4 regions of the Glutamicibacter sp. AOP38-B1-38 genome follow, and region 4 is predicted to be linked to each of the others. Evidence: riboswitches for the same ligand, from Rfam matches in the RefSeq annotation. Region 4 holds a riboswitch; each other region holds the start of a gene.

Region 1 (2,195 bases), on a different contig from region 4:
TGCCATTGGATTCCTCACCACCGCGCTCACACTCATCGCACTGGCCTGCTCCTCCTCGCTTGTGCAGACCGAGTACGCGGACAATGCGCGCCCCGGTGAGAATGCCCCGCAGGCAATTGTGTCGCTCCTGGTGGTAGCCCTCTTGTTCTTGGTGCTCAATGCCGGGTTCCTGGGCTACCTGCACCTGAAGTCCAGGGGAACCCATTCACTGGCTCGGCACAGCGCAGACCTGCCGCGCTATGTCTATGTGCTCGCCGGACTCTTGCTCATCGGCGCCACATACCTGCTGATCAATCCACCATTCGAATATTTTTGGGGTCTAGTTCCGGTCAAACCGGTCTTTGCGCTGGGTGCGCTCCTCGCGTTGCTTGCCGCTACCGCCTGCCACATCTGGTGGGTTCGGCGTGCGGCCTTGCCTTGGGATGTCACCGTGGAGCAAGAAATTTGGTATCGCCAGGTTCACGAACTACGCGCCATCCGTGTAGTCACCGCGGCGGCCGTCGCCATGCTGGCCTGGGGTTACGAGGCAGGTCCCTACGTTTCGGCCGTGGGGATCATCGTCTTCTGCTGCCCGGCAGTGATCATTTTGGCCCGCCCAGAAGCTAGGGTGCCGCAGCGCGTATGAGCCAACATATTTTCGTGGACCTGGACGCGGCGGTTCCGCCCTATGAACAGATCCGCACGCAAATCTCTTCGCTGATTTCCTTGGGCGAGCTGCCGGCGGGAAGCAAGCTGCCTACGGTGCGGGCACTGGCCACCGATTTGGGGGTCGCTTCCGGGACGGTGGCCCGCGCTTACAAGGAACTCGAGGCCATCGGACTGGTTTCCTCCCGGCGGCGTGCCGGAACGGTGGTGAACGCCGGAGCCGATATGGAGAAATCCTCCGGTGATCTGGTTCAAGCGGTGGATCGGGTGTGGGAGCTGGCCCGAGCTCAGGGAATCGACGAGGCCACCGTCAGGGCGCTGGTGCAACGCCGGGCGCGGCAATAATTTGTTCTTCCGCGGCTTTGGTGAGTACGCTCTAGCCAGTGACACGGGGTGTCGGATTCACCGACTGAGATGAGACCCGTCGAACCTGAACTAGTTCAAACTAGCGGAGGGATGTCGCATGACCCTGACTTCCGTTGCCCGGAATTACCGGCAACAATCCCCTTTGGTGTTTTGCCTGACCAATACCGTGGTCACCAACTTCACCGCGAATGCGCTGCTGGCCTCCGGGGCGGCTCCGGCCATGACCGACCTGCCCGGCGAAGCCGGGCCATTTGCCGCGGTGGCCTCCGCGGTCCTGGTGAACCTGGGCACCCCGAGCACCGAACAGCTGCGCGCCATGGACGAAGCGGTTCACGGTGCGAACCAGGCCGGCACCCCCTGGGTGCTGGACCCGGTGGCCGTGGGCGCATTGCCGGTGCGCACTGACTTCGCGCGAAAAATCGTGACCCAGCGCCCCACCCTGATCCGCGGCAATGCCTCGGAAATTCTGGCGCTGGCCGGGCGGAGCTCGACCGGGCGCGGAGTGGACGCGCAGGACACCGTGCACGCGGCCATCGAGGCCGGACGCCAGTTGGCCGCCGAATATGGTTCGGTGGTCGCGATCTCCGGGGCGGCCGATGCGATCATCGATGCCAAACGCACCACGCTGGTGCACAGCAACGGGATCGGCTTGACCGGGATTACCGGCGGCGGCTGCGCCCTGGGTGCAATCTGCGCCGGAATGCTCGCGGTGAGCGAAGACCCGTTCGACGCGGCGATCGCAGCCCACGGCCTGTACGGACTGGCCGCCGAAAAGGCCCTGGCCATCGGCCGCGGTCCGGGAAGTTTCGCCGCGGCCTTCCTCGACGAACTCTCGCTGCTGGACCCCGAGGAATTGCACAACCTGCGCCTTGAGGAGGCAAATAATGCGTGATCTGGGAATCTACCTGGTAGCCAACACCGAAAGCTGCCAGCCGCGCAGCACCTTGGAAGTCATCGAAGGTGCGGTGGCCGCGGGTGTGCAATGGGTGCAGCTGCGGGCCAAGAACGAGACCGCCCGCGAATTCTTCGAACTTACCTGCGCGGCGGCAGAACTCACCGCCGGCAAGGCCGAACTGCTGGTCAACGACCGCATCGACGTATTCCTCGCGGCACGGGCAGCGGGTGCCGCGGTCACCGGCATCCACATCGGGCAGAAGGATATTGCGGTGCGCTACGCCCGCGAA
Region 2 (2,195 bases), on a different contig from region 4:
CAGCGGCGCGATCCCCGACGGGTCAATGTTTGCGGTGGGTTCGTCCAGGAGCATCAGACCGGGGCCCATAGCAAGAATCCCGGCCAAGGCCAGCCGCTGCTTCTGGCCACCGGAGAGTTCCTGGGTGCGGTGCGACAAATCCAGATTCCCAAGTCCTACCGCGCGAAGCACCTCGGGGATTCGCGCGCGGATCAGTTCCGGAGCCATTCCAAGATTCTCCGCACCGAAGGCGACATCGTCGCCGACCCGGCTCTGCACGATCTGTGTTTCGGGGTCTTGCTGCATCAACCCGACCGGGAAGCTGCGGGCAAAGGCATCCCGTCGCTGAATCTGCAGTTTGCCAGTGGCCTGCTGCCGTTCGTCGATCTCCAGAACTCCAGCCAAGGCGTGCAAGAGCGTTGATTTACCGGCGCCAGATGCGCCTAGCAGCAGGACCTTCTGCCCGGCGGGAATATGCAGGTCCAGTCCGCTAAGCGCCGGCAATGGACGTTCGGCATGGTGCCAGCCAAAGTTGTCGGCCGTGATCTCAAAGCCGCCACCGCCGAGGTGCCCGGGGGTGGCTTCGGTAGTCGAAGAACTCAATTCAGGCACTGCGCAGCGAACCTTCAAGGTGTGCCGAACGGCTAGCCAATGCTCCCAGAGCACCGGTCTTCGCCAGAGCACGGGTTGCCAACCACGAGAGAAGTCCGGCAATAACTAGGCCGGAAATGCCCATGGCAACTACGTGGAACAGCTTCATCGCCTCGGTGTACTCAGCGAAGTAACCCAGCAGGTAGGCTTCGCCGATTCCGCCGAAAATTCCCGACATGAATCCCGCAAGCAGTGCCACCGGCAGGTTCCACCGGCGGTACCTCACTGCGGCAAAGACCACCTCGGCTCCGAGCCCCTGGATCAGGCCGGAGAACAGCACCGCTAATCCCCATTGGGAACCTAGCAAGGCTGAGATGACGGCGGCGAGGATCTCGCAATACAGCGCGGCACCGGGTTTCCGGATAATCAACGCACCGAGCACCGCGGGAAAAAGCCACATGCCAGATACGAAGGCGCTTGCCGGTGGGAAAGCCACGAAAGCAAGGCTGACCAATCCGTATCCGGCGTTCCAAGCCCAAAAGATAACGCCCGAGGCGACCGCGATTACCGAGGCCACAACGATGTCGACCACGCGCCAGCTGGCACGGTTAGTTGCTGGTGCAACGTTCATAAGGTTTGTCCTCCTATGTAAGGAGGGGAGATGCACGGACCGGTGGGCGTTTAATCGCGCGCCATGATCCGCATCCGAGATGCTCGACTTCCTTCGCCGGTACTAGCCGGGGCAGGTTCGAGGGTCTGCGATCTATCGCACTCTCAGCGTCTTGCACCGCGAACGGCATGACGCTCCCCTGTCGGAATGATTACTGCTCAACCACCATACCGCAGGTATGCTGGGCTACAGAACGAAACCTTACGACGCGAATGCGAGGTCCTCATGAACTCAGTGCAGAAGCTTGTTACCCTTGGAATTTCAATGGGAGCGGGAATGCTTGGAAGCCGACTGGTCGACAAGGTCTGGAAAGGCTTCACCGGAAACGACGCGCCACGTCACGGCAAGGAAGCAGCCGCGGAAGCGAGTATGCGCCAGGCTTTGGGGTTCGCCATTTTCTCCGCCGTGGTCGCATCGATTATCCAGGTGCTGGCTGATCGCGGCACCAACAAGGCCATGAAGAAGTTCAGCAAGTAACATTGCCGAATTCCTTTGGTGGGGCAGGCCATTTGGCCTGCCCCACCAAAGTTTAACCAGCAGCTAGGTGCTCTCGGGCTCGTCGTTCTGTGCAGGTTTCGCTGGCGGCACCGCTGCGGTGGTTCCGGTCGTCTGCGAATGATTGCTAATGACCTGTTTTAGTTCATCAACATGCAAGGTTTCTTTCGCCACGTGCTTCGTGCGATATCCGGCGCGGCCAATCATGTGCGCCGATACCGGGGCAGTCAGCAGCTGCAATCCCCAGGCCAAAGCAAAGACCGGGATCAGTCCCCAGCTGCGCAAGTGGATGATGAGTCCGGCGAAGAGCAGCAGGAAGCCCAATACTTGTGGTTTGGTGGCCGCGTGCATGCGTGAAAGCAGATCCGGGAAGGTAATTAAACCGATTCCGGCGATCAGCGACATCAGGGAACCAAGTACCAGCAAGAGCGCAGCGAGTGCTTCTAAGAACGTGTCCATT
Region 3 (2,195 bases), on a different contig from region 4:
GTTGAGGAAAAATTCGATCTGTTGCATCTTCTCTGGCTCCTAGAATGGTGTGCTGTTGGCGAGTTGCGCGCCAAACCTGTCGAGTGAAACGCTGGTCAGCTCTTGCGCATCCACCGGGTCCCCGAGCAGCAGCTCGGTCCCCAGCCGTGCGCCGAGCGGGGTCAGCAGCACCCCGTGGCGCGAATAACCGGTGGAGACCACCAGTCCCTCGTCCACGCGTCCGATCAGCGGCCGGTCATCGGGTGTTGCCGGTCTGGCCCGCACGATCGCCTCGTTCAAGGTGGTGTCGACGATGCCCGGCACGAGCCTGCGCGCATTGTCCAGCAGGGCGTGCATTTCTCCCACGTTCACCTGCTCTTGGCCGTCCTCGCGGCTCGACGCACCGAGTACGAGGCTTCCATCGGTGCGTGGCACCAGGTAGACCGGTTGCCGATGCACGATTCCGCGCACGGTGTGCTTGATCAGCGGCGCGCCCAGCGGACCTTGGAGCCTGAGGATGTCTCCGTAGACCGGGCGCAAGGGCAGAGCTGGCGCACCTTCGAGCGTGCCCAACCCGTTGGCAAGCAGTACCTGATCGCCCTGGATTTCTTGCCCGGTTGAGGTAATCACCCCACTGGTCCGTGACCCCTGGTGCAGCAGCCGCACCGCCGTTTCGCGCACGATCGACCGGTCAAGCTCATCGATCAGGATGCGCAGCAGGGACCGCGGGTCCAGCTGCTGGTCTTCGGCGCAGAGAACGGCGCCGGCGATGCTGGTGGCAAGTGCCGGCTCGAGTTTGCGGGCCGCGCTGCCCAGCAGCCGTTCGGCGCTGAACCCCAATGAGGCTTGGAGCTCCATGAGCGCAAGCAGTGCGTCCATATCCGCGGTTTCCGCGGCGACGACCAGCGTAGAGTTTTCTACGTACGCAGGTTTGTTGCCGATGGAGTCTTCCACGCGGTCAATGAATGCGGGGTATTCCTTGGCCGAGGTGGCCATCAGGCGGTGCAGTGCGCCCTGGCCCCAGGTGGTTTCGGCTGTCGGTGCGAGCATTCCTGCCGCTGCGTGGCTGGCGCCCATACCAGGCGCAGGATCTACTAATGTGATTTCGGCCCCGCGGGCGCGCAGTTCGAAGGCCGTGGCAAGCCCGATGATTCCGGCGCCGACAATGACTATATGCACGAAGGCATTTCCTTCCTACGGCGGCATGACCCGCATCAGGTGTAGCGGTCGGCACAAGGCCCTCTCAGCCCAATCTCACTGTTGGGCTCCCGCGGAGTACTTGGATTATAAGCATGCCTCGGCGCGCTTTGGCGAACTTCATGACTTCACCGTGTGGTTCTGCCTGTGTTTTACTCGTTGGCATGAGCGAATTCAGTGGTCCGGAGGATTTATCTACCGAACATCGGCAGGCACAAGTTGTCATAGATGGCGAACGGCAACTCCTGTCTCCCATCGTCCGCCAGGATCGGCAGGCCTTATTGCGACTGCTCCACGAAGATTTCGAAGAGGTTGGCGCCTCGGGCAGGTGCTATTCCCGCGCGCAAATTATCGAGCAGCTGTGCACCGAACCAGTCGTTGAATCGTCTAGGGACGAAGTGCATGATCCGCGCGTGCGCAGACTCAGCGATTCGCTGCTGATGCTGCGGTGGCGAACCAAGCCGGAGAATCCAAGCCAGCGCACCTCGCTCTGGGTTCGCTCGGCCCAGGGCTGGCAATTGCTTTTCCATCAAGGCACCGCCCAAGCCGCCTCCTCCCAGATCGGCGGCGGGCGGCTCGGCGCTGTGAGCGAAACGACGGCATCTCTGCGTCCGCTTCGCGCAACGGATGCACCGCACGTCTTAGCGGCCTTCCTCTCGAATCCGGATATGGCCCGGCAAGGTGAGGTGAGTACGCTTGCCGAGGCCGAAACCTATGTCCGAATGCTGCTCAAGGACCCCGCCCGGCAGGTGCCATTGGCCGTCGTCGAGAATTCTGCGCTCGTTGGCCTGGTGTGCGGATCCATCGATGAAACAAATCTGAGCGCCTGGGTCTGGTATTGGCTGCACGCAGAGCATCGGGGCCGCGGGCTGAGCAGCCGGGCGTTGGCCGCCCTCTCGGCGGAGCTATTCTCCAGCTACCGTTTGCAGCGTCTGGAGTTGGGTTTACGCGTGAACAATCCGGCCTCGAAAAAGGTCGCCGAGCGTTGCGGGTTCATTCTCGAAGGACGCGAACGCGGC
Region 4 (2,195 bases):
TGCATGAATGGTCATGTAGTCCACGCCCTGCTCGCACTGTTCGATGACCGTGTCGCGGAAGATCTCCCAGGTCAGTTCGTTCGCTTCGCCGTTGACCTTTTCTAGTGCTTGGTAGATCGGGACGGTGCCGATGGGAACCGGCGAGTTGCGGATGATCCATTCACGGGTGGTGTGGATATCGTCGCCGGTGGAAAGGTCCATCACCGTGTCGGCACCCCATTTGGTAGCCCACTGGAGTTTGGAGACTTCCTCGGCGATCGAGCTGGTCACCGCCGAGTTGCCGATGTTCGCGTTGATTTTTACCAAGAAGGCCTTGCCGATGATCATCGGTTCGGATTCCGGATGGTTGATGTTCACCGGAAGGATTGCCCGGCCGGCCGCTAGCTCGCTGCGCACCAGCTCGACATCGCATTCTTCGCGCAGGGCCACATAGCGCATTTCCGGGGTGATGACCCCTTGCCGTGCGTAGTGCATCTGGGTGACCCGAGTCCCGGGTGCCGAACGCAACGGTGGTGCCGAGCGCCCGGCCCATTCGGCGCTCGCCGTGCCGCGGCGGACCGCGGATCTGCCATCATCGTGCAAGTTGCGCTCACGCCCGGCATAGGTCTCGACATCTCCACGCTCACGAATCCACGACTCTCGAAATGGTTTCAGCCCCGTGGTCGGGTCGCTCCCCGGGCCGCTGGTGCGGTACACCTGCAGCGGTTCGTTCGGCTCGCCGTTGGGGGCATCTGCCAGCTGGATCTGCGTGACAGGAACCGAAATTCCCACAGACTCACGGTAGGCAAGGGTGTGGGCAGAGTGCTGTTCAAATTGTTCCACTGTGGGAAACTCACTTCCTTCGCCGGCATTACCCGGACAGGTTCAACGGTCGCGGACGGCGTTAGCCCGATCTCAGCCCCTGCGAGGGCACCCGTGTGGTCTCAAACAAGGTATCACGACTGGCAACGTGGACTTGCAAGGAAGACGAGAAACTTTAAAGTGAAAGGCTCCCGTTGGGCAATATCCAACGGGAGCCTTACGATCATCACTCGCACCTTCAAGGAGGTGTCTACGACATTACCCGGGGTTTCTATGTCAAAGCTGAGCATAAACTCGGCAATTCCGAAGAGCCGGGGTGACTACTTGTTCAGGCTGAGTTCCTGCGACGCGTCGACTTCGATCGCCCTCTTCTTCGCGGCGCTGGGAATGCAGGCCGCCAAGATGGCCGCGACCACGGAAATGCCAGCTCCAAGTATCAGCGCCGCGCGGAATCCGGATTCTGACGGTAGTGAAGCTCCGCCGAAATCGGTGGTCATCTGGGCCAGCACCAGGCCGATGACCGCGGCGCCGGTGGTCGTGCCCAGCGAACGCATCAGCGTGTTAAAGCCATTGGCCGCAGCCGTTTCGCTGCGGGGGACTGCGCCCATGATGATCGCCGGCATGGCGCCGTAGGCCAGAGCCACACCACCGTTGATGACGAGGCTGGTGAGCATCAGGCTCCACGCGCTACCCATGCCGAGCAGGGTCAGGCAGTAGCCGACGGCGATGACCGAAACGCCAAGTACCAGCGTGAACTTCGGGCCTCGTGCGTCGGAAAGCCGCCCGCCGACAGGGGAGAGCACCAGCATCATCAGGCCGCCTGGAGCCATCCAGAGGCCGGCTGCGAGAATCGACTGGCCCAAGCCATAGCCGGTCTGCGACGGCAGCTGCAGGATCTGTGGCATGACCAGCATGCTGGCGTACATTCCGAAGCCGACGAAAATCGAGGCGATATTTGTCAGCAGCACGCGCGGAATAACAGCGGTGCGCAGGTCAACCAGCGGATCCTTGGTCCGTGTTTCCCAAATGCCCCAGAGCAACAGCGTGAGGGCGGCCATTCCGAACAGGCCCAGCGTCAGCGGTGCCGCCCAGCCCCAAGAGGAGCCCTTGGAGACGGCAAGCATGAGCGAGATCAGGCCAATGCCCAGCCCAATGGCGCCCAGCCAGTCGAAGCGCTGTCCGGCGGCGCCGGCCGGCAGGGCAGGAATGAGTTTCCAGATGGCGACAACTACCAGCAGCGTGACTACCGCGCTGCCGTAGAACAGGGCGCGCCAGTTGGCGAAATCAATGACGGCGGCGGAAATCGGCATGCCGATGGCGCCACCGACGCCCAGCGTGGCGCTGACCGTGGCAATGGCCGAAGACAGGCGTTCCTTCGGGACAAGGTCACGCAG

Evidence for each region. A riboswitch is a leader RNA that binds a small molecule or an ion and turns the genes downstream of it on or off. The one in region 4 is predicted to bind thiamine pyrophosphate.
Region 1: linked by a shared signal. The riboswitch ahead of thiM (hydroxyethylthiazole kinase) and the one ahead of thiC (phosphomethylpyrimidine synthase ThiC) in region 4 are both predicted to bind thiamine pyrophosphate.
Region 2: linked by a shared signal. The riboswitch ahead of ACT3TP_RS06885 (ECF transporter S component) and the one ahead of thiC (phosphomethylpyrimidine synthase ThiC) in region 4 are both predicted to bind thiamine pyrophosphate.
Region 3: linked by a shared signal. The riboswitch ahead of thiO (glycine oxidase ThiO) and the one ahead of thiC (phosphomethylpyrimidine synthase ThiC) in region 4 are both predicted to bind thiamine pyrophosphate.

Annotation. Positions count from the first base shown of each region.
Region 1 covers NZ_JBQSWU010000017.1:52,100-54,294, reverse strand. The annotation lists gene ACT3TP_RS11455 (hypothetical protein) at 1-625, shown strand, start outside; gene ACT3TP_RS11450 (GntR family transcriptional regulator) at 622-990, shown strand; TPP riboswitch at 1,025-1,119, shown strand; gene thiM (hydroxyethylthiazole kinase) at 1,109-1,903, shown strand; gene thiE (thiamine phosphate synthase) at 1,896-2,195, shown strand, end outside.
Region 2 covers NZ_JBQSWU010000009.1:18,278-20,472, forward strand. The annotation lists gene ACT3TP_RS06880 (ATP-binding cassette domain-containing protein) at 1-582, opposite strand, end outside; gene ACT3TP_RS06885 (ECF transporter S component) at 584-1,201, opposite strand; TPP riboswitch at 1,273-1,391, opposite strand; gene ACT3TP_RS06890 (DUF4235 domain-containing protein) at 1,466-1,717, shown strand; gene mnhG (monovalent cation/H(+) antiporter subunit G) at 1,781-2,194, opposite strand; gene ACT3TP_RS06900 (monovalent cation/H+ antiporter complex subunit F) at 2,194-2,195, opposite strand, start outside.
Region 3 covers NZ_JBQSWU010000001.1:7,005-9,199, reverse strand. The annotation lists gene thiS (sulfur carrier protein ThiS) at 1-27, opposite strand, end outside; gene thiO (glycine oxidase ThiO) at 40-1,158, opposite strand; TPP riboswitch at 1,154-1,261, opposite strand; gene ACT3TP_RS00040 (GNAT family N-acetyltransferase) at 1,341-2,195, shown strand, end outside.
Region 4 covers NZ_JBQSWU010000025.1:38,321-40,515, forward strand. The annotation lists gene thiC (phosphomethylpyrimidine synthase ThiC) at 1-822, opposite strand, end outside; TPP riboswitch at 820-927, opposite strand; gene ACT3TP_RS14365 (MFS transporter) at 1,122-2,195, opposite strand, start outside.